Regions from separate parts of the Rhizobium sp. 57MFTsu3.2 genome, predicted to be linked through region 3. Evidence: predicted binding sites of a transcription regulator. Region 3 holds the regulator's gene; each other region holds the start of a gene.

Region 1 (8,143 bases), on a different contig from region 3:
ATCGTCAGCATCGAGGGCCTTGAGAACATCAAGCCGCGCGAAAAGAAGATCGCCAAGATTACCTACGGGGACGGCACCGTGAAGGAAGTTCCGCTGCTGTCGCGCGTCGATACGCTCGACGAAGTGGTCTACCTCAACAACGGTGGCATCCTGCAGACGGTTCTGCGCGATCTCGCTGCCTGATTGTTAACAGACTTGCATGACAATGGCCGCCGGAAAGAGATTTCCGGCGGTTTTTTGTTTGAGTACGAGGTATTTAGATGCCCGGTCACGCTGATGTGTTTCAGCTTGGCTTCTCCGAAGCTTGGTCTCACCCCTTCGTGACTTTCCGTTTAGATCGGGAACCATTATCTCTACGTTCAGACATCGGAACCTATGGCGAAGGGTGGCGGTGGTTGCTGAAGAAAAGGTGCAGTGAATGTCCCCGCGGTTTCTGATTTCTCTGGTTGCAGGTGTGGCGCTTGCCGGCCCACTGTTTGCCCAGGACGCGCCAAAAGGCGTGGTCGAACTCTTCACCTCGCAGGGATGTTCTTCTTGTCCTCCAGCCGATGCGGCTTTCCGCAAGATTGTCGAGGCTGGCGGCGTTATTGCCCTCGCTTATCACGTCGACTACTGGAACTACATGGGCTGGGCCGACACGCTGAGTTCGAAAGAAAACACCGAGCGCCAGTATGGCTACGCGCAGACCATGGGCCGCGCCAATGTCTATACGCCGCAGGTGATCGTCAATGGTCGTGATCATGTGGCAGGGGCCGACCTGGGCGCGATCAATAAGAAAATCGATAGCTATGCAGCCGAAGGCAAGGGATTGTCGGTGCCGGTCACCGCACAGATGCGCGACGACCAACTCGAGATCAAGATTGGCGCGGGCCAGGGCAAAGCCAATGTCGTCATGGTCTATTTCAACCGCGAGAAGACCATCGAGGTCGAGAAGGGCGAAAACAGCGGTCAGAAGATTGCTTATCTGAACAGCGTTGCCGATGTCGAAACCGTCGGCATGTGGGAGGGCAAGGAAACGAGCTTGACGCTGCCGGCCAGCGTGATGCAGAAGCCGGATCTTGAGGGCTGCGCGATTCTACTTCAATCCTCCACCGCCGACGGCAATCCATCGGCGATTCTCGGAGCGACGGTCGTCATGGCTGGGAAGAATATCTGACCGTTTCATCTGCCTTGCGGATGGAAAACGGGGCGGCCCGGCTGATCGTATTCGGGGCTGGGGTTAAGGTCGATACGGTCAGCCGGGCCCTTTGGCGCGCTGGCGCCAAACTCGCACAAAACCTTTTCAGCAGACCAAATCCGGCAAAAAGATCATGCGCAAATCAGGTGCGACGCGGGTCCGAACGGCCCCGCGGCGCAGTCGTGAGGGAATTTCTCCTCCAAATGAGGCGCTGTTTTGACTGAATTGCGGCGCTCGGGAGATTGCACAGACTATGATTAATGTGACTGATCGCCCGCTTGCAATTTGTAAACGCTAAGGCAAACTGTCATGTACCCGTCACAAGCGGAGGCACAGGGAGACTGATGACAGATCAGCCGGATTTGCGGCGCGGCGAGAGCCGGTCAGCCGACAACAGTTCCTCAGTCGTCGTAGATCTCAAGGAATACAAGCAGAGCAAGGATCCAGCGCCGGTTACATTCCACCGACGCGAGCTCGACGCGATTTTATGGATTTATGGCCGCATGGTCGGCGAGGGCGAGTGGCGGGACTATGCGATCGATCATCTGAAGGATCGTGCCGTCTTCTCCGTTTTCAAGCGATCAGGTGAAATGCCACTCTTTCGCATCGAGAAGAATCCGAAGCTCACTGCCAAGCAGGGTGCTTATTCCGTTATCAATACGCACGGCGTTATCCTGAAGCGTGGGCACGAACTCCCCCAGGTTCTGAAGGTCTTCAACAAGGCGTTGAAGCTGGTCGAGAAGTAGCTCGAGCTCAGGCCTTGAACAGCGTGCCTGGATAGGTCGAGGCATCGGGGTCGGTCGCCGCCCCATCACCCAGGGCACGCTGCATGATCATCGTGTCGAGCCAGCGACCGTGCTTGTAGCCTGTTGCCTTGAGTCGGCCGGTTTCTGCAAAGCCCAGTGTCTGATGCAGGGCAATGGATGCCGGATGCGCGCCGCCGATCACGGCCACCATCTGGCGAAAGCCGAGATCGGTGCAGCGTTGGATCAGTTCGGCGAGCAGCAGCCTTCCAATTCCCTTGCCGCGCGCTTCCGGCCCCAGGTAGATCGAATCCTCGACCATCCAGCGATAGGCCGGCCGCGTGCGGAAGGCCGAGGCGTAGGCGTAACCAAGCAGCCCGCCATTCTCATCGATCGCGGCGATGTAGGGGTAGCTCTGGCCCGTGATTGCGGAAAATCGTGCCGCCATCTCGCTCTCGTCCGGTGGGACGATCTCGTAGCTTGCGACACCGTTCAGTACGGATTCGCGATAGATGGCCGTGATGGCAGGGAGGTCGGATGAGGAAGCGTCGCGGAGGAAGATGGGCATTCGGTCGGCCGGCAGATATGACGTTGGACTCTTCCAGAAATCATCCTCGGCATGATCGAGCAACAAAAAAGGCGGCCGAAGCCGCCTTTTTCGATAACGTTCCTGTTCCTTATTTGCGGTCGCCCATGAACTGCAGGAGGAACATGAAGAGGTTGATGAAGTCCAGATACAGGGTCAGTGCGCCCATGATTGCCTTGCGGCCGGCAACATCCGCGCCGTCTGCTGCGTAGTACATTTCCTTGATGCGCTGCGTGTCGTAGGCGGTAAGGCCTGCGAAGATCAGCACGCCGATCGCGGAGACCGCGAACTGCAGGGCAGACGATGCCAGGAAGATGTTCACGATCGACGCGATGATCAGGCCGAAGAGACCCATGATCAGGAACGAGCCCATCGCGGAGAGATCACGCTTGGTCGTGTAGCCGTAAAGCGACAGCGCACCAAAGGAGGCGGCCGTCACGAAGAACGTCTGCGTGATGCTCGACTGCGTGTAGACCAGGAAGATCGACGAAAGCGACAGGCCCACCAGCGCGGCGTAGACCCAGAAGGTCGTCTGCGCGGCGGCAACGCTCATCCGGTTAATCCTGAAGCTCAGGAAGAACACGGCAGCCAGCGGTGCAAGGATGATCACCCAACGGAGCGGCGACTGGAAAAGCAATACGCCAAACTGCGTCAGCTGGCCGTCCTGGACGGCGAAATTGAAGCCCAGATAGGCGGCTACACCCGTGATCGCCAAACCCAGCGCCATCAGGTTGTAGACCTTGAGCATATAGCTGCGCAGGCCCTGGTCGATCATCTCGCCAGTCTGTACGCGGCCTTGGTAATTACGAAGGTCAGCCATAGTTTCCTCTTATAAGCTCCGGTGTGGACACGGTGGCGGGTCAACGACCCGGGCGCCGCTGCGGAGCCCAGCATGCCTGCACACAATATGAGCCTTTCGGCTTTCGCAAACAAGGCCCTTGCAACCCGCGATCGGGTTAAATCGCCGTAAGGTGAAGGAAATTTCTCCGTTTGATCAATCAGAGTTCGCGCAAAACGGGTGCCGCTTTCTGGCCGAGGATGCGCCAGGTGCCGATGAGTCCGATACCAACGGTCAGGACCAGAGCCGTCACAAGTGTCAGGCCGGCAACATCGGGCAGGAAGTGCGAGGGGATGCGCATGATCCGGGCGGTGATGAACCAGGCCGCAACGCTGCCGGCAAAAAGGGCGAAGACTGCGGTCGCCGCCCCAAGGATCAAATATTCGTAGCAGAAGGCACGGATCAGCATTCGCCTCGTCGCGCCGAGTGTCTTGAGGACGACCGCGTCATGGGTACGGGCGCGGTTACCGGCGGCCAGCGCGCCGGCCAGAACCAGGACCGAGGCGATCAGCGCAACGGAGGCGGCGGCGCGGATCGCCGTCGCCAACTGCGCCACCAGCGTGTTGACGATGTCGATCGCGTCCTTGACCCGCACGCTTGTGATGGTCGGATACGTGTTTGTAACGGACTTCAAGATCGCGGCCTCCTGGCCAGAGGTCGCCGTCGGGTCGGTGAGCGTCGCCAGCCAGGCGTGCGGGGCGCCGCGAAATGTATTCGGCGAGAAGATCATCACGAAGTTGATGGAAAGCGACTCCCACTCGACCTTGCGCAGGCTCGCAATCCTCGCGGTGATGTTGCGGCCGAGCACGTTGACGGTGATAGTGTCACCGATCTTCAGGCCGAGTTCATTTGCCTCCTCGGCAGAGAAGGAGACGAGCGGTTCGCCGCTATAGTCCTTCGGCCACCATGATCCCTCGGTCAGCGATGCATTTTCCGGCAGCGTTTCCGAATAGGTGATGCCGCGGTCGCCACGCAGCACCCACTGGCCACCCGGCGGAACCTTGCGCTTGGTGACATCCTCGCCGTTGAAGGCGAGGATCCGGCCGCGCAGCATCGGCACTTCGACCAGTTTGCCGTCCGGCGAACCGGCTTTGACGACGCTGCGAAATGTCTCGAGTTCCGACCCCTGAATGTCCACGAAGAAAAAATTCGGCGCGCCGGCGGACATGCGCCCGGTCAGTTGCTGGCGCATGTTGCCGTCGATGAGGGTGAGCGTCACGAGCAGTGCGAGGCCAAGACCGAGAGACAGGACGACGGAGGGCGTCAGTGCGCCAGGCCGGTGGATGTTGCCGATTGCGAGCCGCAAGGCTGGCGAATTCACCCGCGGGCTGCGGCGCGCCAGCCAAGCAATGCCGGCTGCGACAAGCCGCAGGATCACGAAAGCGAAGGCGATCGCGCCGACAAAGACGATCGCGATGAAACGATCATACGCGGTTACGACGGCAAGGCCGGCAAGGGCAACAAGAAAGGTCGCAGCGAGAAGGATGTAGGGCCAGGAAGGCAAGCCCCGCGCCTCGAAGCCCTGCTCGCGGAACAGGGCCGTTGCCGGAACCTTTCGTGAATGCCCAAGCGGCATGATGGCAAAGGCCAGCGTTGTCAAAATACCGAAAAGGACTGCGAGGGCCAGAGCCCCGGGGTAGAACGTCAGAGCCGTGGAGACGGGCAGGAACTGCGCCAGAAATTGCGACGCTACGATTGGCGCCAGCGCCCCGATGACGAGGCCGATCACCATCCCGCCCAAGGCAATGATGGCGATCTGGAAAAGATAGATCAACACGACGGTCGCGGCGGGCGCCCCAAGGCATTTGAATGTCGCAATGGTCGTGCGCTTGGAATCGAGGAAGGCACGCACGGCATTCGCGACGCCGACACCACCGACGATCAGGGCCGTTAATCCGACCAGCGTCAGGAACTGCGAGAAACGCTCAATGTTCTCCGTCAGTGCAGGGGCCGCCCGGTCGCTGGTGCGGATAGACCAGCCGGCCGACGGAAATTCCTTCGCGGCGCGATCGCGCAGCGTGGATCTTTCGGCCGGGTTGTCCATGCGAATCTTGTAGGCATGCTCGACCAGGCTACCGGTCTGGATGAGGCCGGACGCCTTCAGTGCTTCCCTGCTCACAAGGAGTCGGGGCGCGAAACCAAAACCTTCCGAAACCGCGTCCGGCTCCGTCTTGACCGTACCGGTGATGTTCAGAATGACATTGCCGAGGAGGATCTCATCTCCGATGGAGAGGCCAAGCCGATCCAGCAGAAGCGGAGCGGCTACCGCGCCATAGGTACCGCTCTGCCCCGACAGAAGCCCGTGCAGCGGATAATTCGGTTCGGCCGCGAAGGTGCCGTAGAGCGGATAGGCGCCATCGACTGCCTTGACCTCGACCAGCGCCTGATCCGAGCCGTCGGGCTTGCGTGCCATCGAGCGCAGGCCCGTCGACACCGATACTTTGCCGAAGCCGCGCAAGAAGTCCATTTCGGCTTCCGTCGCCTCGCGATTGTTGAGCTCGAAGCGTGCGTCGCCGGCCAGAATCTCCTGACCTTGCGTGGCGATCGTGTTGGTGATGGACTGCGAAACCGAGTTGACGGCTGCAATGGCGCCGGTGCCGAGAGCGATGCAGGCCAGAAAGATGTAGAAGCCGCGAAGGCCGCCGCGCAGCTCGCGGAGCGCGAGACGAAAGGCGAGGGAGACGCGCGGGGTCAGCAATGTCATGCAATCGCCGCCTCAGGCTGGACAGGCGCACTATCGCTCTCAATCTGGCCCGAACGAACCCGAATCTGCCTGGAGCAGCGTTTGGCGAGCGCGGTGTCGTGGGTGACGAGCAGCAGCGTCATGCCGCGCTCGGCCTGTTTGGAAAACAGGAGATCCGCAATCTGCCGGCCGGTGTCGGTGTCGAGGTTGCCGGTCGGTTCGTCGGCGATCAGCAGCGCCGGTGACGGTGCGAGCGCGCGTGCAATCGCCACCCGTTGCTGTTCGCCGCCGGAAAGTTGGCCGGGATAGTGGTTCAACCGATCGCCAAGCCCGACGGATTTCAGTTCGCGGCGGGCGATTTCGAACGGATTGGGAAGGTTAGCGAGCTCCAGCGGCACAGCGACGTTTTCCAGGGCCGTCATGTTGGCGATCAGGTGGAAGGATTGGAAAACGATACCGATATTGCGGCCGCGGAAGTCGGCCATCTCGTCTTCACTCAGGGCATGCAGCGGTGTGCCGCTGACATTGATTTCGCCACTATCGAGCCTTTCCAGCCCTGCGAGCACCATCAGCAACGTCGATTTTCCGGAACCCGATGGTCCGACGATGCCGACCGACTCTCCGGTGCCGATCGTGAGGTCGATGCCCTTCAAAACATGGACGGAGGCGGCGGCGCTGCCAAGCGTCAAATCGGCGCGCTTCAACTCGATGATGGTTTTTGCCAACAGTATTCGCCCTATATAGATGCCGATTGTCTTGCCAATCTAGGGAAAGCGGAATGAGTTTTAAAGTTGCCGGCCTTCACATCGCCGTCATTGTTGCGTCGATGGCCTTTGCGGTCGTAGCCAATGCAAAGACAATCAGCCTGGTCGGTTTTGGCGACAGCCTGATGGCGGGCTACCAACTCCCTCCCGGTGATGGCTTTCCAGAAAAGTTGCAAGCAGCCCTGACAGCCAAGGGTGTCGAGGTATCGATCGCGAACGCGGGCGTGTCCGGCGACACGACGGCCGGTGGTCTTGCGCGAATCGATTGGTCGGTCCCCGACGGCACCGATGGCGTGATTCTCGAACTGGGCGGCAATGATGCCCTGCGCGGCATCCCTCCGGAGGAAAGTGAAAAGAACCTCGATCAGATGATTGCTCGGCTAAAGGAACGTGGTGTTGCGGTCCTTCTCGTCGGTATGCTGGCACCGCCGAACATGGGCGGCGACTATGCGGGGCGCTTCAACCCGATCTACGCGAAACTCGCGCAAAAACATGGCGTTGCGCTCTATCCCTTCTTTCTCGACGGTGTCGCCCTCGATGCCGGTCTGAAGCTTGAGGATGGGATGCACCCGAACAGCAAAGGAATCGATGTGATGGTCGAAAAGATGGAGCCGGCTATCACGCAATTCTTAGGAACGATTTCTACTGTGAAGAATTAGGGACTTGCGCAGGTGTTCAATGCGTGATTCCGTGTGAGCACCTGCAAAAGATTCGGGGAGTGCTCGTTATGCCGAGACTGTTTACCGCCCTCGAAATTCCGCGCAATGCCGCGATGAGCCTCTCATTGCTGCGCGGTGGTCTCCCTGGTGCAAGATGGATCGATGTGGAAAACTACCACATCACTTTGCGCTTCATCGGCGATGTCGATGGACGCACGGCAGACGAAATTGTCGATCGGCTCGACCGCATCGACCGGCCCGAATTCCAGATACGTCTCGATGGTATCGGCGCATTCGGGTCCAAAAAACCGCATTCGGTGTGGGCCGGCGTCTCGCCTTCACCCGAGATGTACGCCCTCCAGGCGGAAATCGAGCGGATCTGCCAGCGCATCGGATTGCCGCCGGATCCCCGCAAGTTCACGCCGCATGTCACGCTGGCGCGGTTGAAGTCGTCGCGGGTCGACGATGTCGTGCACTATCTCGCCGGGCGTGGAAACTTCCAGACGTCGGCCTTCACCGTTCCGCGCTTCGTTCTCTTGTCGTCGAGGGAATCGGTCGGCGGTGGGCCTTATTTGACGGAAGAGATCTTCCCTCTCCATGAGGCATTGTCGGTGCCCAGCGTCTCGAGCAGCTTCCTGCAGCCGGCAAAGAGCCTGGCGTAGACGCGTTCGAAGCCGTCGCTGTCGCCGAAAT
Region 2 (8,143 bases), on a different contig from region 3:
AGATCCTCGCCGTTATCGCCAAACACGTGCAGGTCGACAGCGAACGGGTTCGCGTGACGATGGATCGCGACGAGCATATGTCGATCCTCGAGATCGACGTCGAAATCCCACTGGGCGCGACCGTCCGGGCAGCATGAACGAAGGGCGGCGCCACGAGCGCCGCCTCCCGCTTGGCGCAAAGCCTGGCGATGGCGTTATTTCTTCGTCCGCAACCCATCCATCAAGAGACCGATCAGCCGGTTCGAGCGATCCCGCCACTCCGCGGATGCCGGTAGCGAATAGATGCTCGAAAGGGCGTGCAGAAGGTCGCTCGTGTCGATATCGTTTCGAATGAAGCCCTGATCGGCTGCCGCTCTCAGGAGCCGTTCAACGGCGCCGCGCAGGATGCCGCTGCCTTCGGCAAACAGCGAGGCGTTGGAGTCCATCAGGATTTTCAAGCTGCTTGCCATCCCCCGCTTTGCGGCAATGTAGCCTACAAAGCGGCGCATCCATTCTTCCAGCGCAGCGTCAGGCGCGTGGCTTGCCGCGAGATCCTCCGCCGCCGCGGCGAGGCTTTCCAGTTCCCGCCGATAGACCACCTCGACCAGATGCTCGCGCGTTGGAAAATGCCGGTAGAGCGTTCCAATGCCGACGCCGGCCCGGCGGGCAATGTCTTCCAGCGATGTTTCGACGCCAGCTTCCGCAAAGACGGCGGCGGCGACTTCGACGAGCTTCTCACGATTACGACGGGCGTCGGCGCGCAGTGGCGGCGGTGTCGACTGTGCTGTCTTCGGCGGTGCCGAGGCCAAAATAAGCTCCAAGCGCATTCCGGACTTGACGGCAACCGGCAAGTCACTAGATTAAACGGAGGCTCCTCCGTTTGTGAGGAGGTGCCTTTTACCTCTTAATCCAGAAGGGGGCAGGATGTCATGTCGAAACGTGCCCAGACTTGCTTCCCGTGAGTTTAGGTAGCGCTCCTATTCCCGGCGGCCACCCTCTTTCTGGATTTACCTCCAATCTCGTGACGATAGCAGGAGCTTATCATGACACGAACGGTTCATCTTTCCCTGGACATCAACGGACGGCGGCATGATCTCGATGTCGAACCGCGCGTGATGTTGCTCGACGCACTGCGTGAGCAACTTGGCCTTACTGGCACGAAGAAGGGTTGCGACCAGGGGCAGTGCGGCGCATGCACCGTCCACGTCGACGGCAAGCGCGTGCTCGCCTGTCTGACGCTCGCCGCCCAGGTCGAAGGGCGAAGCATCATGACGATCGAAGGACTTGCGCCCGAAAGCGGCGACCTGCATCCGGTACAGACCGCCTTCCTGGAACATGACGCCTTCCAGTGCGGCTATTGCACGCCGGGCCAGATCATGTCGGCCGTCGCCTGCATCCGCGAGGGGCGAGCGGGCTCGGACGACGAGATCCGGGAATACATGGCCGGCAATCTCTGTCGGTGCGGCGCCTATAATCATATCGTGGCGGCGGTCCGCGAAGCGGCGGAGATGGCGTGATGAGGGACTTCAGCTATTTCCGGGCAGGTTCGCTCGACGACGCCCGCCAGCATGCCACGCAGCCAGGCGCGATGCTGCTTGCCGGCGGCACGACGCTTCTCGACCTGGCAAAATGTGGCGTTGCGGAACCCGATTCAGTCGTCGATATCAGTCACCTCTCGGGCCTGTCGCAGATTGCGGCGGATGCTGATGGCGTTGCCATTGGCGCGCTGGCGAAAATGGAAGATGTGGCCCGCAGCCCAGGGATACGGGCCGACTATCCGGCCGTTTCGCAGTCGCTGTTGCTGGCGGCTTCTCCTCAGTTGCGCAATATGGCGACGATAGGCGGCAATCTTCTGCAGCGTACGCGGTGCCCCTATTTCCGTGACCCTGCGACGTTTTCTGCCTGCAACAAGCGCAACCCCGGTTCCGGCTGCTCGGCGATCGGGGGTGTGACCCGTAATCATGCGGTGCTGGGTACCAGCGAGGCGTGCATTGCTGTCTATCCGGGGGATCTCGCCGTTGCGCTGGTTGCACTGGACGCCACGATCGACCTCGGTGGCCGAAAGGTGACTGCTGACGAATTCTTCGTGCTTCCCGGCGACACACCCGATCGTGAAACCGTCCTTGAGCGCGGCGAGATGGTGGTTGCGGTTCTCATTCCGGCTTCGCCAATCGCGAGACATTCGACCTATCTCAAGATCCGGGACCGCCAGTCCTATGAATTCGCAGCCGCAAGCGCTGCCGTCGGTCTCGAGATGGAGCCAGACGGCAGGACGGTCCGCGACATCCGCGTCGCGCTGGGTGGCGTTGCCACCAAGCCCTGGCGTGCTCGGGCGGTCGAGGAGGCTCTGATTGGGAAGCCCCTCGATGCCGGTATCATCGAGAAGGCAAGCAGACTGGCGATGGACGGCGCCATCGCGCATGGCGCCAATCGCTACAAGGTCGAACTCGCGCCGCGCGTCATTGCGCGCGCCATCCTCAATCTGGGAGGTCTTGCATGACCATCATGGAACCCCGAAACAAACGTGGTGATGCTTCCGACGGTACGATCGGCGGTCGCCTCTCGCGCTTCGATGGAAAGCTGAAGATCACCGGTAGCGCTACCTATGCTTTGGAACAGCCAGTCGAGGGCTTGGCCTATGCTGTCCTGGTGCAGAGCCGGATTGCTGCCGGTCGGGTTGTAAAGGTCGACACGACGCGGGCAGAGGCGGCTCCAGGCACGCTACTGGTGCTGACACCCGATGTCGATCTCGGCCTGAAGGTGGCGTCCGACTGGTACGGAAACCGGCCGGACAACCAGCCCTACCATCCCCTTTCGCACAATGTCAGCTTCAACGGTCAGGCGGTTGCTGCCGTGATCGCGGAAACACTGGAGCAGGCAACCGAAGCGGCAAGGTTGGTCGACATCACCTACGAGGAAGGGCCGGCGGTCGTCGATCTCGATGACCCCGATGCCGGAGAAGGAAAGCTGCTCGATGCGCTCACGGTGAGCTGGGGCGATGCCGAGGCCGCGCTCGCCGCCTCCGCGGTGCGTGTCGAGGAAGAGTATCGAACGCCACGCGAATATCACGTGACGATCGAGCCGCATGGCCTGATTGCCAAATGGGACGGTGATCAGCTGACAATCTGGGAACCGAGCCAATGGACGCACGGGATGGCCCGCACCTATGCCGAGTGGTACGGACTGCCCCCTGAAAATGTGCGTATCGTCTCGCCCTTTATCGGTGGTGGCTTCGGCTCCAAGGCAACAGCCTATGCCTATGGCGCCGTAGCAACGGCAGCAGCGCGCAAGCTTGGGCGAGCGGTAAAGCTCGCTGTCGCGCGCCCGCAGACTTTTACGGCCTATGGTGGCCGTGCCGCGACCAGGCAGACAATCGCTCTTGGCGCCAACGCCGATGGCGTGCTGCAGTCCATCGTGCATCGGGGTGCCAGCGAGACAGCGACTTACGCCGATTTTCCCGAGCAGACAAACGCGGCGACGCCCCTGATGTACGCTGTGGAGAATTTCAGCGCGAAGCACAGCATCGTACCTGTCAATACGGTTGTGCCGGGAGCTTTGCGCGCCCCTGGCAAGAATCCAAGCGCCTTTGGCCTGGAAAGCGCCATGGATGAGCTCTCCTACGCGGTCGGGATCGATCCTGTCGAACTCAGGTTGCGCAACTACGCCGAGGCGGACCCACAGTCCGGCAAGCCGTGGTCGACCCGCCGCTTGCGCGAGGCGCTTGCCGAGGGCGGCAAGGCGTTCGGATGGTCACGCCGCAGCTTCGAGCCACGCTCGATGCGAGATGGCAGACAACTGATCGGCTGGGGGGTGGCGTGCGGAACCTTCCCGGTCCTGCGCGCTTCGAGCGAGGCACTGATCCGAATTCTCGCCGATGGTTCGGTGGAAGTCGTCAGTGGCGCGATCGACATGGGACAGGGCACTTACACGATCCTCGCCCAAACCGCGGCTGAAGTGCTCGGTGTTCCGGTCGAAAGCATCAATGTCCGGCTTGGTGACTCATCGCTTCCCGGCGCTACGGTTGCTGGCGGCTCGATGCTTGCCGGCGCAATCACCGGGGCCGTCCACAAGGCAGCATCGGCTGCCCGCGACGAGCTGATCGAGCTTGCCCTCAACGACAGTGCCTCTCCTTTCCGTGATACTGGCGCCAATACGTTGACACTCGCAAGCGGTCGGATTTCAGTGCCTCGCGACGGGGGGCTTTCCGTCTCCATACCGGAGCTGATGACAGCTCTTGGCCGCGACAGCGTTGAGACACGGCGAAACACTCTTCCTGACGGAGAGCAGGGGCCGGAAGGTCACCGGAAAGCCTGGACCACGATGACAAGCATCAAGGGGCCGACTGCGGGCGAGTTCGCCATGCACAGCTGGTGCGCGCATTTTGTGGAAGTGAAGGTGGATGAGGATTTCGGTACCGTCCGTGTCTCCCGAATGGTCTCGGCCTTCGATTGCGGCAGGATCTACAACCCCAAGCTTACCGAAAGCCAATGGCGTGGTGGGATCATCATGGGGATCGGTCAGGCGCTCCTCGAGGAAGGCCTGGTTGACCCGCGCAACGGGCGCGTCATCAACAACAACCTCGGCGACTACCTCGTTGCGACCAATGCCGACATTCCGCCGATCGAGGTAATCTCTGTTGGCATCCCCGACCTCAACGCCTCGGTGCTCGGGGGCAAGGGTGTCGGCGAAGTCGGCATTGTCGGCGTTGCGCCGGCAATCGCCAATGCCGTCTTTCACGCCACCGGCAAGCGGGTTCGCGACCTGCCGATAACGCTTGAGAAGCTGCAGTGACGAGTGGCTTCGTCGGCTTGCGTTCTGCGCAGGCGACGGGCCGTGCAGCGTAAAGCGCGTATGGCGAGTTCCCGCGCATCCTGGCCGGTCGTGAATTCGCACCTACCGGAAGGATGTCGAATGACAACGCTTCGCTGATATCTCAGCATCGACGGCAGCCATTGGCATTCAGGCACATGAAGCCGCTTCAATGCCGCTAACCGCACCGCAAATTTTGAACCCGATCAGCACGCCTTGTTCCCGGAACTGAGCATTTGCTCATCCGTGGAGGTAGATGTCACGCAACGGTTATCTGCGCTCACTATACCGGGCCGCTAACGCTGTCCGTTAGGCGGCTAAAGCGCAGACCGAGGGCCCCACGCGATGCCAGCTTCTAAAAGAGGCGTGCGTCGATGCTCCACTCCTGTCGCCTTGGCCGCGAGACGTGACGGTGCCTGTCACATTGCTGGCAGCCGAGCGTCGCTTCCGGGAGGCGGCACTTTCGACCAGTTGATCTTTACGGAAGGTATTTCCCATGACGAAAATCGTTGGCCATCGCGGAGCACGAAACAAATGGCCCGAAAATTCGATTGAGGGTTTCAGAAGGACCTTGGAACTCCCTGTCGATGCGATCGAATTTGATGTGCATTTGACCGACGCCGGGGAACTCGTCGTCATTCACGACGCCACGCTTGAGCGTACGACCGAGAAAGCGGGCAAGGTCCGGGCTTTGTCACCCTCCGATCATCAGGCGACCCGCCTCAAAGGATCGCAGGAGTCAATCCCGACCCTTGACGAGGTGCTTGCTCTGTTTGCTTCCTCGAGACCCGTCGAGCTTCATGTCGAGCTGAAAGCCGACGCGGATGGAGCGCATTACGAAGGGCTTGAGGCCCTGGCGGCAGCGGCCATTCGACGTCACGGGCTTGCCGGGCGCAGCCTGCTGACAAGCTTCAATCTGGGGGTTCTCGCGCGGTGCCAGGAGGTTGCTCCCGAAATCGGCCGCCTGTGCTCGATCAATGCCAAGTCCGCCGAGGCGCTGGGTGCGGCTGCGACCTTCGCCAAAGCTGCGGAAGTCGCCGGCCTCGTTGCCATCGAGAAGTCGCTGCTGGCCGCAACCTTTCACGACGTTGCCGCGATCGTTTCACGAGATCGTCTCTGCTGCTGGGTGTTGAATGAGCAAGAGGAGATCGAACACTGGCTCGGGCAGGGCGTCGGCTGGATCACCAGCGATGATCCAGCCCTGGCCCTGGCGGTGCGCGCCGGATCGCGGCATTCGGCCGCTTGATCACTTGGGGCCCCTCAGCAATGGCCTGTGCACGCAGACATGCGAACCACCGAATACCTGAATAGCGAACCTATGAGTAATTTGGATCTTCTGATTTTTGATTGCGATGGCGTGCTGATCGATAGCGAACCGATTGCGGCGCGCACGCTTGCGCATGCCATAACCCAGGCCGGCATGGAGATGACGCCGCGCCAGGTGCTCGTCGAGTTTACCGGAAAGTCGGAGGCTGACTTGCGGCGGATTCTGGCCAGCCGCATCCGCGCCGACCTCGATACCGTTTTTGCCGGATGGCATGCCGAAATATTTGCTGCCTTCCGCCGCGACCTTCTGCCGATGGAGGGCATCAGCGCCGTTCTCGATGGGCTCGACGTTGCAAAATGCGTCGCATCGAACAGCACGGTCGAACGCCTCAAAAAGAGCCTGGGCCTTCTCGATCTGTGGCCACGCTTTGCCCCGAACATATTCAGCGCCGAGATGGTCGCCGCCCCAAAGCCCGCGCCGGATCTCATCCGGTTCTGCCTGTCCAAAATGAACGCGAGCAGCGCGCGCAGCATCGTCATCGATGACAGCGCAGCGGGTATTCAGGCGGCAGTTGCTGCCGGTGTACCGGCAATCGGCTTCGTGGCGCCAAACGATCCGCGTTCGGGCCGGCGCGAGGCGCTGTTTGCGGCAGGAGCCGAGGAGGTCGTTCTCGGTGCCAAAGAGCTGCTGCATGTCCTGTGGCGACGAGTCGGCAACCAGCACCAGGCCCGGCCATCGGTCGAGGTGGGTGCGTGACGTCGATCGACGCCGTGACGCAGATGAGGATGAACCAGCGGGGAGGCGGGCGACATGATTGCGAGGCGAGATGATCATGGCAGCCGGCTCGATTTCACGGCCAAGGCTGGCTGGCTTTATTACATAGGGGGGCACAGCCAGGACGAGATCGCGCAGAAGCTCGGCGTTTCCCGGCAAACCGCCCAGCGTCTCGTATCGCGCGCTGTCTCGCAAGGCTTGATCAAGATCCGGCTCGATCATCCGGTTGGCCACTGCATGAGTATGGCAGCAAGGCTGAAGAGCAAGTTTTCGCTGCAGTTCGTGGAAGTCATTCCGTCCGGCGATCAGGCTCAGGGTTTGAGCGGTGGCCTTGCCCAGGCGACGGCTGCCGAAATCGAGCGCCGGTTGGCTTGCGACAAGCCTGCCGTGATCGCCATTGGTACCGGTCACACGTTGAAGGCCGCGATCGAGGAAATGGTGCCCATGGAAGCACACCAGCACAAGATCGTTTCCTTGACAGGCAATATCACCCGCGAAGGCTCGGTCTGGTTCTATAATGTGGTCTTCAAGCTTGCCGACTTGATCACGGCGAAATGCTTTCCGATGCCGGTTCCGGTTATCGCCTCATCGCGACAGGAACGAGCGGTCCTTCACAACCAGCCCGTAATCCGCCAGACACTGTCGCTTGCCGCACGCGCTGACGTTGCCTTTGTCGGCATTGGGGACGTCGGCGTTCAGGCGCCTCTTTTCCTTGATGGTTTCATCCTGAGGGACGAACTGAAGCTCCTGCACCAGGCAGGCGCAGTCGGAGAGATTGTCGGGTGGACTTTCGACAAGGACGGCAAGCTGATTGAAGGCATTACCAACGATCGCGTCGCGAGTGCGCCCATTCCATCCTGCAGCAGGACATTGGTGATCGGCGTGGCGAAGGGTCAACAAAAACTGGCGGCGATCCAGGGTGCCCTGAAGGGGTGCCTGATCAACGGTCTGATGACCGACGAGATTACTGCGCAGAGCCTGCTGGGATCATAAAGGTCGAGGCGCCCGAAAGGGCGACTTGATCGGCGAATTGTGCATCGCTCGCCTTGGCTCGACGAAGAGCCCGTGAACCAAAATCCGGACGGATTGGGGGCGGAATTCGATGCCTGGATAAGCCGAGATAAGTTAACAAATACAGCATCTTAAATGTCACGTAAACTTCATCGTTTCATCAAGAAACCGACATGCAGTCTGCCATAAAACACCGCGACATTATGACCGATCCATTTCCGTCAAAACTTCGTCAAAGGGAGACCTTCATGCTTTCTATCAATCGACGCAACGTCCTGGGGCTGCTTGGCGCAACGGCAGGCA
Region 3 (8,143 bases):
CAATGACGACAGTCACTGTCAAGATAGTCAATCAGCTCACTGGTGATCTGGAGTTCACCTCGCCGCAGACGCTGGTTGCCTTCGCGCTTGGTATCACGCTGTTCTTCATCACGCTTTGCCTCAACATCTACGCGCTCTATATCGTGCGCAAATACCGGGAGCAGTACGAATGACGGATATTGTTTCTCCGGGTCAGGGCGTTGTCGTTTCGAAGGCGCCTGAACGTCGCGACATCGGCCTCAAGCGCCGCTATGCCGCCGAGCGCCGGTTCCGCATCTATGGCATCGCTGCGATCTCTTTTGGCTTGATCTTCCTGGCGGTTTTGCTGACGAGCGTCGTCAGCAAGGGCTACACGGCCTTCCTGCAGACGGCGATCACGCTGCCGATCGAGTTCAGCGAGAAAACCATCGACCCGAACAACAAGCGCGCAACGGATCCGTCCGTGCTGATCGCGGCCAACTATTCGGTTCTCATCCGCGACGCGATGGTCAAGACGCTGAACCTCAATGCATCGAGCCGTCCCGAGGTGCGTGACGCGACCGCTATGATCTCCAAGGGCGCGCCGATCCAGCTGCGCGACATGGTCGTTGCCGATCCGTCGCTCATCGGCAGGACAGTCAACATCACCCTGCTTGCAGACGCCAACGTTGACTCCGCCAACAAGGGTCAGATTGACCTCAAGGTCGACGAGAAGAACCGCAAGGTGAACGACAGGCAGGTTGGCTGGATGAACCAGCTGGCGGAAACCGGTGCGCTGCACAAGAAATTCAACACCGGGCTCTTCGTCAACGGCAACTCCAGCCGTCCCGAGGCCGCCGGTCTTGGTGTCGCCCTGGTTGGCTCGCTTTATCTGATGTTGATCGTGCTCGTCCTTTCCCTGCCGATCGGCGTTGCCGCTTCGATTTACCTCGAGGAATTTGCACCGAAGAACAAGCTGACGGACCTGATCGAGGTCAACATCAACAACCTCGCGGCGGTTCCCTCCATCGTCTACGGTCTGCTCGGTCTTGCTGTTTTCATCAACTTCGCCGGCCTGCCGCGTTCAGCGTCGCTGGTTGGTGGCCTGGTACTGACCCTGATGACCTTGCCCACGATCATCATCGCGACCCGCGCAGCGCTTCGCGCCGTCCCGCCATCGATCCGCTCGGCCGCGCTCGGCCTCGGCGCCTCCAAGATGCAGATGGTCTTCCACCACGTCCTGCCGCTTGCGATGCCCGGTATCCTGACCGGCACGATTATCGGTCTGGCGCACGCGCTCGGGGAGACGGCGCCGCTGCTTTTGATCGGCATGGTCGCTTTCGTCGCGAATGCTCCGGCGACGCCCATGGAGCCTTCGACGGCCCTGCCGGTGCAGGTCTACATGTGGGCCAATGAAGCCGAACGCGCCTTCGTCGAGCGGACCTCCGGCGCCATTATCGTCCTGCTCCTATTCCTGATCCTCATGAACCTCGGAGCCATCCTCTTGCGTCGTCGCTTTGAGCGCCGCTGGTAAACGGAGTAAACATTATGAACATGTTGACGGAAGCAGCAGTTGAGAAAGCGGTTGATCAGAAGATGAACACCATTCCCTACAAGATGATCGGCCAGGACGTCTCCGTTTACTACGGCGAGAAGCGCGCGCTGTTCGACGTGAAGCTGAACATCCGTGAAAACACGGTGACCGCCCTGATTGGCCCATCCGGTTGCGGCAAGTCCACCTTCCTGCGCAGCCTGAACCGCATGAACGACACGATCGACGGTTGCCGCGTCACTGGCAAGATCACGCTCGATGGCGAAGATATCTACGATCCGGATATCGACGTTGTGGAGCTTCGCGCGCGTGTAGGCATGGTGTTCCAGAAGCCCAACCCGTTCCCGAAGACGATCTACGAAAACGTCGCCTACGGTCCGCGTATCCATGGGCTCGCCAAGTCGAAGGCCGACATGGACCAGATCGTCGAACACAGCCTGCAGCGCGCCGGCCTCTGGAATGAGGTGAAGGATCGCGTTCACGAAGCCGGCACCGGTCTTTCCGGTGGTCAGCAGCAGCGCCTCTGCATCGCCCGCGCCGTCGCCGTCAGCCCCGAAGTCATCCTGATGGACGAGCCATGCTCGGCACTCGATCCGATTGCAACGGCCAAGGTCGAGGAGCTCATCCACGAGCTCCGCGAGAACTACACGATTGTCATCGTGACGCACTCGATGCAGCAGGCCGCCCGTGTTTCGCAGCGCACAGCCATGTTCCACCTTGGCAACCTCGTCGAGGAGAATGACACCGACAAGATGTTCACCAACCCGGACGATCCGCGCACCCAGGACTACATCATGGGCCGCTTCGGTTGATCGGCCGTCTCGGTAGCACTTACGATATTCAAGGATGAGCCCTATGGCATCGACACATATCTTTTCTGCCTACGACGATGATTTGAAGTTCCTGTCCCGCCGTATCTCGGAAATGGGCGGCTTGGCCGAGCAGATGGTCTCGGATGCCGTACGCGCGCTCGTAAACGGCGATACGGCTCTTGCCCAGAAGGTCATCTCGGACGATGTGATCCTCGACCACGCGGAGCGCGAGATCGGCGACAAGGCGATCGTCACGATCGCCCGCCGCCAGCCGATGGCGGCCGATCTTCGCGAGATCATGGGCTCCATCCGCATCGCGGCAGACCTGGAGCGCGTCGGCGACCTGGGCAAGAACACTGCCAAGCGCGTCATTGCCGTACAGAGCGCCGGCGTGCCGCGCAAGCTCGCCCGCGGCCTCGAGCACCTGTCCGAGCTCGCCCTCGTCCAACTCAAGGAAGTCCTCGACGTCTACACGAGCCGTGCTGCCGACAAAGCAAAATCGGTCCGTGAGCGCGACGAGGAAATCGACGCGATGTACACCTCGCTGTTCCGTGAAATGCTCACCTACATGATGGAAGATCCGCGCAACATCACCAGCTGCACGCATCTTCTGTTCTGCGCCAAGAACATCGAGCGCATCGGCGACCACGCCACCAACATTGCCGAAACGATCTACTACATGGCCACCGGTGCCCAGCCGGAAGGCGAACGTCCGAAGGACGATACCGCCAACACCGTCGGCGCAGTCACTGAATAGTCATTCCGCGACCGCGCCCCCAGGAGACCGAAACGAATGATCCCTAAAGTAGCTGTCGTTGAAGACGAAGAAGCGCTGAGCGTGCTTCTCCGCTATAACCTTGAGGCCGAAGGCTTTGAGGTCGATACCATCCTGCGCGGCGACGAGGCCGAGATCCGGCTTCAGGAACGCACGCCGGACCTTCTCATCCTCGATTGGATGTTGCCGGGCGTGTCTGGCATCGAGCTCTGCCGCCGCCTGCGCATGCGGCCGGAAACCGAGCGCCTGCCGATCATCATGCTGACCGCCCGTGGCGAGGAAAGCGAACGGGTTCGCGGCCTCTCGACCGGTGCTGACGATTACGTCGTCAAGCCGTTCTCGACGCCGGAGCTTGTCGCTCGCGTCAAGGCGATGCTGCGTCGTGCCAAGCCCGAGGTGCTCTCGACGCTGCTGAAGTGCGGCGATATCGAGCTGGATCGCGAGACGCACCGCGTTCACCGCAAGAGCCGCGAAGTCCGCCTCGGCCCGACCGAATTCCGCCTTCTCGAGTTCTTGATGGCATCGCCCGGCCGCGTCTTCTCGCGTTCGCAGTTGCTCGACGGCGTCTGGGGTCACGACATCTATGTCGACGAGCGTACTGTTGACGTCCATGTCGGCCGCCTGCGCAAGGCTTTGAACTTTTCCAACATGCAGGACGTCATCCGCACCGTGCGCGGTGCCGGCTATTCGATGGAAGCCTGATCCTTTCAGGCGAGAGCCTGAGAGGTCTTTCCCTTACAACGAAAAACGGGCCCGCGAGGGCCCGTTTTCTTTATTCCTTATCCGGCTTCCGGGTCAGGCGACCCGGTTAGCGGCCTTGCGGCGCTCGTTGACCGGCTGGTAGGCCATGCGCTGATGATACGTGCAATACGGGGAAGAGTCCGGGGACTCGCAACCGCAGAAGTGGAAGTCGTCATTGAGCGGATCGCCGACCGGCCACTTGCAGGTGCGCTCGGTGAGCTCGGTGAGGCCAAGGCGGCGAGAAATCGGAACGATTACATTTGCGGCCGGACGGAAGCGGACTTCCTCCACCGTATCGATTTCGATCTCTTCCTTGAGCATCGTCGCGCCCTGTTGGCGGGTAACGGTGCGTGTGGTGATCCGCGAGGCGTAGTTCGTGGCGCGGGGCGCCGAAGTCGTGCGCTTGGGGGTTCTGACGGTGGTCGTCGAACCGCCGGCCTTGGCACGGCCGGGCAGACTCAAACGATGGACTTTACCAATGACGGCGTTACGACTTACACCGCCAAGTTGTGCTGCGATCTGGCTGGCGCTCAGGCCTTCGGACCACAGCTTCTTCAGTTTTTCAACGCGCTCGTCTGTCCAGTTCATGCCCCTGTCTCCGCCTTATTAGCGTTGGTGTAGGCAGAATCCTTCACCGTTGCCACGGACGTATCCGAGGCAAGAAACGCTTACTCAAATTTTGGTGACTAGTTCCGCCGCATGCAGCCTAGTAATTGAGTTTTAACCTAGTGTGAGGCCGACTCCGTGACAAGAGTCGGTTGAATCTCGGGGAATCGATTTTCAAGTTTTCCCCAACTTGCTGGGCGTGAGAGTCATTTATGCAACATAGTTGTTGATAGGTCGAGCGCCTCGGGATGGCTGCTTGACGCATGCAGCGAAACCTCAGTTTTGTTGACATTGCAGTGCGAAAAGTAAATAGTGCTGCTCGCCGCCGAAAGGCGGCATTTTTAATTTTCCGGACCTGCTTTCCTTAGCCGGAGTCCGGCTGCTGATGATTGCTGATAGGAGATCGCGCCATGGCTGAAGCCGCGCTTTACGACACCTACTCTCGTGCCCCGCTGCGGTTCGAGCGAGGAGAAGGCGTGTGGCTGATCAGCGAAACGGGCGAGCGATATCTTGATTTCGGCGCGGGCGTTGCCGTCACCTCCGTTGGCCACAGCCATCCGCATGTGGTTGGCGCGCTGAAGGAGCAGGCCGACAAGGTCTGGCATCTGTCCAACATCTATGAGATCCCGGGTCAGGAAACACTGGCAAAGCGGCTGACCGATGCGACCTTCGCCGATAAGGTGTTCTTCACGAACTCCGGCGCGGAAGCCTTGGAATGCGCGATCAAGACCGCGCGCCGCTATCAGTTTTCCAAGGGCCATCCCGAGCGGTTCCATATTATCACCTTTGAAGGCGCCTTCCATGGCCGTACGCTGGCGACGATTGCCGCCGGTGGCCAGGAGAAATACCTCGAAGGCTTCGGTCCCAAGGCGCCCGGCTTCGATCAGGTGCCGTTCGGTGATCTCGATGCAGTCCGCAGCGCCATCACAAATGAAACGGCCGCGATCCTCATCGAACCTATTCAGGGGGAAGGCGGCGTCCGCCCGGCGACGAACGAGTTCCTGAAGGCACTTCGCGCGATCTGCGACGAGCATGGTCTGCTGCTGATTTTCGATGAAGTGCAGACCGGCATGGGCCGCACGGGCAAGCTCTTTGCGCATGAGTGGTCAGGCGCTACCCCCGATATCATGGCGGTTGCCAAGGGCATCGGCGGCGGCTTCCCGCTCGGAGCCTGCCTTGCCACGGCAGAGGCCGCTTCCGGCATGAAGGCCGGCACGCATGGCTCCACTTATGGCGGCAATCCGCTCGCCATGGCAGTTGGCAGTGCCGTGCTCGACGTGATCCTCGCGGAGGGCTTCCTGCAGCAGGTGCGTGACGTCTCGCTGGTATTCCGCCAAGGGCTGGCCTCGCTCAAGGATCGCTATCCTGATATCATCGAGGATATCAAGGGCGAGGGGCTGCTGCTCGGCGTCAAGGCCGCCGTGCCGTCCTCCGAACTGCTGCAGGCGATCCGTGACGCCCATCTGCTCGGCGTACCCGCTGGCGACAATGTCATTCGTCTTCTGCCGCCTCTGGTCGTCACTGCTGACGAAGCCCGCGAGGGCCTTGCCCGCCTCGAACGCGCCGCCGAAAGCGTGCGCGCTGCGAAGGTCAAGAAGACGGCTTAATGAATAGTGCCTGTCGGAAGGCGGGCGTGATAGGTAACGATAATGGCTTCCCCCAAACACTTCCTCGATCTCTCCGCCGTCGCGGCATCCGACCTACGGCTCATCATGGATGACGCAATCTCGCGCAAACAGGCCTTCAAGGCCGGGCAGGGCGACAAGCCGCTATCAGGCAAGATGCTGGCGATGATCTTCGAAAAGCCCTCGACGCGCACCCGCGTGTCCTTCGACGTCGGCATGCGCCAGCTCGGGGGCGAGACGCTGTTCCTGTCGGGCACAGAAATGCAGCTTGGCCGCGCCGAGACGATCGGTGACACGGCCAAGGTGCTGTCGCGCTATGTCGACGCGATCATGATCCGCACGACTGATCATGCCCGCATGCTGGAGCTCGCCGAGCATGCAACCGTTCCTGTCATCAACGCATTGACGGATGATACGCACCCCTGCCAGATCATGGCTGATGTCATGACCTTCGAAGAGCACCGCGGCCCGATCAAGGGCAAGACGATCGCCTGGACCGGCGACGGCAACAACGTGCTGCATTCGTTGGTCGAAGGAGCCGCGCGTTTTGGCTACCGCATGAATATGGCGGTGCCCCTTGGTTCCGAGCCAAAGGATCACTATCTGAACTGGGCCCGCAATGAGGGCGCCGAAATCATGCTTTACCATGATGCAGACCGTGCGGTCGCCGGCGTCGATTGTGTGGTGACCGATACCTGGGTCTCCATGAATCAGGAACATCGGGCCCGTGGTCACAACGTATTCCAGCCTTATCAGGTCAATTCGGCTTTGATGGCGCAGGCCGACAAGGATGCATTGTTCATGCATTGCCTGCCCGCCCATCGTGGTGAGGAAGTTACGGACGAGGTGATCGACGGCCCGCAATCCGTGGTCTTCGATGAAGCGGAAAACCGTCTTCATGCGCAGAAGTCGATTCTTGCTTGGTGCCTGGGCGCGATCTGAACCATACTGGACGCCACGTTTGGCCGGAAGGCCCGGTGGCCGTGCGAGCGGATGGACACCCTTGTCTGCCGCTCTCAGACTAGGAGAAGACCATGGCAGAACCTGCAGCCACCCTCGGCGAATTCAATTTCGCCGGCGATGATCATGTCGTTCCGTTTCAGGTTGAGGGACTGGATGTGCGCGGTCGCGCCGTCCAGCTCGGGCCGATGCTGGACGCGATCCTCGAGCGCCATCGCTATCCTGCGCCCGTCGCGCGGCTTCTTGCCGAAGTCGTTGTGCTGACGGTGCTGCTCGGCACGTCGCTGAAATTTGAAGGCAAGTTCACGGTCCAGACCAAGGGCGACGGCCCGGTGGACCTGCTTGTTTGCGATTTCTCGACGCCTGAGAACGTGCGTGCCTACGCCCGCTTCAACCAGGGCCTCCTCGACAGGGCCGTTGCGGCAGGGCAGATCGAGCCCGAACAGCTTCTCGGCAAGGGCATGCTGGCCTTTACGATCGATCAGGGCAAGTTTTCCCAACCCTACCAGGGTATCGTTGCGCTCGACGGTGCGACCCTTGAAGAGATTGCCGGCACCTATTTCCGCCAGTCTGAGCAGATCCCGACGCGGGTGCGTCTTGCTGCTGCCGAACTCTTCGATCGCGACGACGCGGGCAAGCCGCGCCACCGCTGGCGGGCTGGCGGTCTTGTCGCCCAGTTCCTGCCGGAAGCGCCGGAGCGCATGCGCCAGCCGGATCTTCACGGCGGCGACGGCGATAGGACTGGCGGCACCCACAAGGAAGACGATGCCTGGATGGAAGCCCGCTCGCTCGTCGACACGATCGACGCCGACGAACTGACGGATCCGCAAGTCGGCACCGAGCGGCTGCTATATCGTCTGTTCCACGAGCGTGGGGTTCGCGTCTACGAACCGCGCGAGGTGTTCGATCGGTGCAGCTGTTCCCGCGAAAAGATCAAGGGGGTGCTGAAGGGCTTCTCGGCGGCGGAAATTGATGCCAGTCAGGAAGACGGCGCAATTTCGGTCACCTGCGAATTCTGCTCGACGACCTATCGTTTCGAAGTGGAAGAGGTGGCAGAGCCTGCGGAGTGATCAGTTCAGGACTCTCAGCAGCCCTGGCGAATCCAGTGAGAAGG
Region 4 (5,897 bases), on a different contig from region 3:
TCCGATCAGCGGCGCGGGCCACGCGCCACGCGTTCGATCTCTTCGCGCACGAGACGTTCGACCAGCGTCGGCAGATTGTCGTCCAGCCATTCGCGCAGCATGGGGCGCAGCATGTCTTCGGCGATCTCATCAAACGACCGGCGCTCGGCACCATCGATTGCGGCGGCAAGCTCCTCAAAGGAACGAGCGATCTGCAGTCCGGCGTCGTGTGAGAGCAGCGCTGGCTGCTGCTCGTGCTCAACAACGCTTGGCATTGTTTCTTTCGCAGCCTCGGCGACAGCGGCAACTGCTACCTCGGCCGCGGGAACGACAGCTGGTCGCGGCTCCATGGCAACGACCGGAGGTAGCTCGAATGGAACCTCTACCGGCGGGCGAACAGCAACAATTTTCGCCGCAGGAACTGAAAAGGGTGCGGTAACGGCTTCCGTAGGGCGCGGGGACAGCGGTGCCTCGCCGACAGCGTCCGGCGTTTCAGTCCTCACCTCGGTGGCTCTTGCTTCCGGCGGCCGAAATGCCGGCGGCACTTCGCGCTGCAACTGCGCAGCGTTCCTCTCCGAGGCGGCACGGACGCGCGCAGCGACATCGGCAAGAGACATGGCGCGCGGCTGTGCCTCCGGCACGGGAGCCGACCCTGCCGAGTTGGCCGCGACGAAACGCGGATCGGGCTGAGCGACCGTTTCAGGGAATTCCACGCCAGCGTAGGTCTCGTCCACCGTCAAATGAATGTCCGAGTCGCGATCGTCCTCGTCAGCACCATAAACCGCCGGCAGTGACGCGGAGAGTGCCCTGCCCGCACCGGGGTCATTGCTCTCGATGATCTGGCGGATCGACGCCAGAATCTCTTCCATGGACGGTTCACGCGCTACGCTTGGCTGAGCCATATCTATCCCCGTTACTCCGAAAAACGACCGGATTGCGTGGAATGGGCATCCGAATCACCCATACCTTAGGATAGCCGAGGATTTAAAAAAATCATCGCGAATCAAATGAATGATGCCATGCACAGCTTTTCTGCCACGCTGCCTGGCGCTCGGATTCCATGGCGGGAAAGAAAACGGGCGCCAGAGGCGCCCGTCGAGAATCGGTCATCGGAGCTTTGGCTCAGAATACGAATTCACGCGCCTTGGCAAAGCCGGGCAGCGGCTTCACGGAGGCGTTGAAATAGACGTTTTCGGAAATTGTGCCGCGCTCGCTCACGAAAACCTTCGCACGCGCCGAACCGCCGTAGCCCTGTACGGTGACCAGACGGCCACCATCACGAAGCTGCGACAGCAAGGAGGAAGGAACCTCCTCGACCGAGCCGCTGACGAAAATGAGATCATAGGGAGCGCCTGACGCGTTGCCCGCATTGAGCGGCCCCGTGACGACCGACACATTTGTGTAGGCGGCGAGGTTGGTCTTGGCTTCCGCCGCCAGCGTTTCCTCCTCTTCAACGGCGATCACCGTACCGGCAAGCTGCGAGAAAAGAGCCGATACATAGCCACTGCCAGCGCCGATCTCGAGGACGACGTCATCCTTCGTGACAGCCGCAAGCTGGAGCAGCTTTGCAAGCGGCGACGGCTGCATGAGGTAGCGCGCCGGCTTGCCGGCCGCTGCAGGACAGATTTCAACATCACGATCGATATAGGCGAGCGGCTTGGCCTTCTCAGGAACGAAAGCCTCGCGCGGCACCGTGAGGAAGGCCGTCAGCACTGAATGCGAGGTGACGTCCGTCGTGCGAAGCTGGTTGTCGACCATGTTTGCGCGTGCTGATTCGAAATTCATCATGTCCTCTCGCCCGTAGAAGCGGCTTTGTCTGCACGTCTCTTAATCTCAGCACACCGGCCTTTCAAGGCTTCGCGAATGCCTGCGCCAAGAATTCCAGTACGAGTGTCGCGGAAGTGACCCGACCGCAATCCTTCATGGAACAAACGCGGGCGCCGTGATATTGTTGCAACCGGAGGAACAGAGGAGGAGTAGGCCATGCCTAATATCATCGAATATCTCTCGTTGTTCGACTTCTTCATCATCGCAACACTGGTCGGCATCTTTTGCTGCGGTCTTTTCGATCGTGAAACGAGCTGACTGCCTGCCTTCAGGCCGTTGTCAGGTTCTGCCCCAATAGTGTCGTTCCCTTGGGATTCGACGGACGGGACATGGCAATCAAACCAATCTTGCTGGGCAGCCTTTTCATCTGCGTGCTGCTCGCGATCATTCTCCTGATTCCCTTTGTGCGTGTCGGCGCGCCGAATGTCGCGACGTCGGGCGTGTCGCCAGTGCCGTCACTGCAGCGAGTGAACTGAACGCCAACGGGGGCGTTTTCGCTGGGTGACAAATGGACCGCCACTGCAAGGTTCTTTTTAGGCAAGAACAAACGACGAAACATAGCTCTAAGCACCAATAGCGGCCGTCAAACAGGAGCTGTAGCGTATCGACGCCGACCTTGGAGCCTCCCCAGCCCCTCCCCGGTCGACAACCCGGCCGGGGCCCTTGATAGCCGCGGCCGGGGCCGCCCGGCGGGCCTATTGCAGTTCCGTTTCCTCTTCTATGTCGACGAGAATGCCGTAGCGCAGCGCTTCTTCCTTTGCCTCTTTCAGGGCCTCGTCGATCAGTATCACCAGCACGTCGGCGTGCCGCTCGCGCTTCGCCATTTCCCGCGCCACGCTCAGGGCAAAGATCAATTGCGGCATTTGGGTCGCCGGCATGGGAGGCGCTCCTAACAACTCAACACAAAGCTTAGGGCCTATCGAAAATTCGGCAATCCGACGATTTGGGTATGGAAGACATGCGCCAGCGCTAGTGTTGTGTGGATTCTCACTATGCCGATGGAGCAATTGCCAAAGCAGGTGAACTTGGCGGCGCGGGAACGGACGCAACAAAGAGAGTGCTGTCGACACTGAAGGCTCTTACGTCGAGGCGGCAACCCAGAAGCCGGGAGGGCCAGCCTACTTGGCTAGCCCCTCCAGCATTTCGGGACAGTGAACATACCCCCGCCGAGTCTGCCACGGGCAATGGACCTGTTCAGCAAGTGGGTCCGGTGCCTCAAAGCCCCACCGTCCTCCGCAGACTTGCAAGAGACACAATAGCCCCGTAGCAGGGGCTATCCTAGACGGACCTAGGTCCTAATCCGATTGGAGTAGGTGGTTGCCGAGGTTAGGCTCGAAGTTTCGTCGGATGAAACCAGCACGTTGAATTCGCCGCTGTTGTCGACCGAATGGCGGCCTGAAGACGCGACCATAACACCGCGGCACTGTGGGAAACACAGCCGCAAAATCAATGACTGCAGAATGTATGGGAAGGTTTGGAGGCCTCGCCCGGAATTGAACCGGGGTACAAGGATTTGCAGTCCTCTGCGTCACCACTCCGCCACGAGGCCTCACGACGCTTCATGACCGAAGCGTTGGCGGGCATTTAGAATGAATAGAAATCGAGTGCAAGGGGGTAGTTGAAAAACCGGCGGTATTTTGGATCGTCATGCCGCCGGTTCCGTAATCAACCACTAGTAGGGCGAATAGCACTGCCGCCGCGGACCGTAATAGGGCTGATAGGTGTTGTCATAGGCCCGATAGGACCGGTAGCGGCTGTAACACCAGTCGACGTGCGAATTGCCCACCGGTCTGGCCTGCGGCTGCGAAGCGATCAGACCGCCGATGAGTGCGCCGGCAGCAAGACCGCCGAGCAGCGCGCCAGTATCGTTGTAATCGTTGCGGTAGTAGCCGTCGCGATAATAGCGATTTCCGTAGTACCGATTTCCGTAGTCGCGATTCCCGTAGTGGCCATGGCGGTAGCCGCCACACCGATAGATGTTGCAGCGGTCGAAGCCGCGGCTGTTTCTGACGCCGGAATCTCCAAACCCACCGCGACTCTGAGCGGAATGCTCATCGCCTGAGTTTTCGGCAAAAGACGGACCGACGCCAGCGAGGCTCGTCGCAATTGCCAACATCAATACCGCAAGTTTTTTCATTCCGGCACCTTCTAATTTCGTACGCACTTCGCGTGAAGAACGCTCAGGATAATAACGTCCAAAAAGCTTCCAAGTTCCGCCTTACGCCTTCCATCTCCGGGCGAAAAGAATCGCGGCTGGTGCAATTGTGACACTTTTATTGCAAGTCCCGCTATTTTATGACGACCTTCAAAAATAGCTATGGATGGATGGAATGCTCAGCTGGTTTCGTAAACTTCTTCCTCGCGAGGATCAGTTCTTTGATCTCTTTGCACAGCACTCCCGAACAATCGTCGGCGCGGCGGAAGCGCTCAACGAATTGCTTGCAGGCAAGGATATCGAACACCATTGCGACCGGATCGTCGCGCTCGAAAACGATGCCGACAACATCACGCGCGAGGTGCTGCTTGCGGTCCGCCGGAGCTTCATCACGCCTTTCGACCGTGTTGATATCAAGGATCTGATCCAGTCGATGGATGATGCGATCGACATGATGCATAAGACCGTCAAGACGATCCGTCTCTTCGAGCAAACCGAATTCGATCCGCGCATGCAGGAAATGGGAGCGGCGATCGTCCAGGCAGCACACCTCATAGCCGAGGCGGTCCCCCTGCTCAGCCGCATCAACTCCAATGTCCCGCGCCTGATGGCGATCACCGAGGAAGTCACCCGCGTCGAAGGACGCTCCGACGAACTGCACGACAATGGTTTGAAGGGACTCTTCGTACGGCATGGCGCGTCGAATGCGATGGCCTATATCATTGGCAGCGAAATCTACGGCGAACTCGAGAAGGTCGTCGATCGCTTCGAGGACGTTGCCAATGAAATCAGCGGCATCGTGATCGAGAACGTCTAGATGGACGCCACCCTCGCCTTTCCATTGCTGGCGGCTCTCATCGCGGTCGCTCTCTTCTTCGACTTTCTGAACGGCCTGCACGATACCGCGAACTCGATCGCGACGATCGTTTCGACGCGTGTGCTCAGGCCGCACCACGCGGTCGTCTGGGCCGCTTTCTTCAATTTCATCGCGTTCCTGTTCTTCGGCCTGCACGTGGCTGAGACCTTGGGGACGGGCATCATCGATCCCAACATCGTGACGCCGCTGGTGATCTTCTCGGCGCTGATGGGCGCAATCATCTGGAATATCGTCACCTGGATCTTCGGTATCCCCTCCAGTTCCTCCCATGCGCTGGTCGGCGGGCTGGTAGGCGCTGGCCTCGCAAAGGTCGGCTTCAGCTCGATCGTATGGGGCGGATTGCTAAAAACAGCCGGCGCGATCGTCATGTCGCCGCTGATCGGCTTCATCCTGGCGCTCTTCCTCGTTCTTGCCGTTTCCTGGATCTTCGTTCGGCAAACGCCGTTCGCCGTCGATCGGACGTTCCGCCTCATGCAGTTCGTTTCCGCCTCTCTCTACTCGCTGGGCCATGGCGGCAATGATGCGCAGAAGACAATGGGCATCATAGCAGTGCTCCTCTATTCGCAGGGTTATCTCGGCGGAACCTTCCACGTACCGCTCTGGGTGGTCCTGTCCTGTCAGACAGCCATGGCAATGGGAACGCTCTTCGGCGGCTGGCGAATCGTTCACACGATGGGATCGAAGATAACCCGCCTTAACCCGATGCAGGGATTCTGCGCGGAGACCGGCGGCGCGCTGACGCTCTTTGCGGCCACGTGGCTCGGCATCCCTGTTTCCACGACGCACACGATCACCGGCGCCATCATCGGCGTTGGCGCGGCACGGCGCGTTTCAGCCGTCCGCTGGGGCCTGGCGGGCAACATCGTCGTCGCCTGGGTCATTACGCTTCCGGCAGCGGCACTCATTTCCGCATTCTTCTACTGGGCTGCAGGCCTGTTCAGCTGATCAAGGGGCGGGTTTCCGCCCCTTCTTCCACCAGACGGACAATCGACGCCGCATCCGCCGGACGAGAGGAAGGTCGTGCGATAGAATAAGGAACCCCAGCGGAAGCATCCAGAA

Evidence for each region. Region 3 encodes PhoB, which activates phosphate uptake and scavenging genes when phosphate is short. Its sites were predicted from a motif close to TGTCATNNANCTGTCAT; they were not measured.
Region 1: AF71_RS22215 (DUF2794 domain-containing protein) is a predicted target of PhoB. The motif match lies at 1,483-1,499, and genes of this name have one in related genera.
Region 2: AF71_RS22700 (glycerophosphodiester phosphodiesterase family protein) is a predicted target of PhoB. The motif match lies at 5,046-5,062, and genes of this name have one in related genera.
Region 4: AF71_RS31060 (DUF47 family protein) is a predicted target of PhoB. The motif match lies at 4,071-4,087, and genes of this name have one in related genera.

The regions. Positions count from the first base shown of each region.
Region 1 covers NZ_JDWI01000024.1:7,256-15,398, reverse strand. The annotation lists gene acnA (aconitate hydratase AcnA) at 1-183, shown strand, start outside; gene AF71_RS22220 (thioredoxin family protein) at 419-1,156, shown strand; gene AF71_RS22215 (DUF2794 domain-containing protein) at 1,522-1,923, shown strand; gene AF71_RS22210 (GNAT family N-acetyltransferase) at 1,931-2,488, opposite strand; gene AF71_RS22205 (Bax inhibitor-1/YccA family protein) at 2,598-3,326, opposite strand; gene AF71_RS22200 (ABC transporter permease) at 3,505-6,048, opposite strand; gene AF71_RS22195 (ABC transporter ATP-binding protein) at 6,045-6,752, opposite strand; gene AF71_RS22190 (arylesterase) at 6,806-7,450, shown strand; gene thpR (RNA 2',3'-cyclic phosphodiesterase) at 7,519-8,112, shown strand; gene AF71_RS22180 (low molecular weight protein-tyrosine-phosphatase) at 8,019-8,143, opposite strand, start outside.
Region 2 covers NZ_JDWI01000025.1:8,178-16,320, reverse strand. The annotation lists gene minE (cell division topological specificity factor MinE) at 1-137, shown strand, start outside; gene AF71_RS22720 (TetR/AcrR family transcriptional regulator) at 195-806, opposite strand; gene AF71_RS22715 ((2Fe-2S)-binding protein) at 1,023-1,496, shown strand; gene AF71_RS22710 (xanthine dehydrogenase family protein subunit M) at 1,496-2,479, shown strand; gene AF71_RS22705 (xanthine dehydrogenase family protein molybdopterin-binding subunit) at 2,476-4,770, shown strand; gene AF71_RS22700 (glycerophosphodiester phosphodiesterase family protein) at 5,285-6,034, shown strand; gene AF71_RS22695 (HAD-IA family hydrolase) at 6,107-6,811, shown strand; gene AF71_RS22690 (sugar-binding transcriptional regulator) at 6,866-7,822, shown strand; gene AF71_RS22685 (ABC transporter substrate-binding protein) at 8,089-8,143, shown strand, end outside.
Region 3 covers NZ_JDWI01000001.1:8,026-16,168, reverse strand. The annotation lists gene pstC (phosphate ABC transporter permease subunit PstC) at 1-173, shown strand, start outside; gene pstA (phosphate ABC transporter permease PstA) at 170-1,492, shown strand; gene pstB (phosphate ABC transporter ATP-binding protein PstB) at 1,507-2,322, shown strand; gene phoU (phosphate signaling complex protein PhoU) at 2,366-3,079, shown strand; gene phoB (phosphate regulon transcriptional regulator PhoB) at 3,116-3,799, shown strand; gene AF71_RS00065 (GcrA family cell cycle regulator) at 3,893-4,426, opposite strand; gene AF71_RS00060 (aspartate aminotransferase family protein) at 4,855-6,051, shown strand; gene argF (ornithine carbamoyltransferase) at 6,094-7,011, shown strand; gene AF71_RS00050 (Hsp33 family molecular chaperone) at 7,104-8,099, shown strand; gene apaG (Co2+/Mg2+ efflux protein ApaG) at 8,100-8,143, opposite strand, start outside.
Region 4 covers NZ_JDWI01000067.1:330-6,226, forward strand. The annotation lists gene AF71_RS31030 (DUF2497 domain-containing protein) at 6-881, opposite strand; gene AF71_RS31035 (protein-L-isoaspartate O-methyltransferase) at 1,102-1,767, opposite strand; gene AF71_RS31040 (hypothetical protein) at 2,136-2,282, shown strand; gene AF71_RS31045 (hypothetical protein) at 2,502-2,684, opposite strand; tRNA gene AF71_RS31050 (tRNA-Cys) at 3,282-3,355, opposite strand; gene AF71_RS31055 (BA14K family protein) at 3,479-3,943, opposite strand; gene AF71_RS31060 (DUF47 family protein) at 4,137-4,778, shown strand; gene AF71_RS31065 (inorganic phosphate transporter) at 4,779-5,783, shown strand; gene AF71_RS32090 (hypothetical protein) at 5,784-5,897, opposite strand, start outside.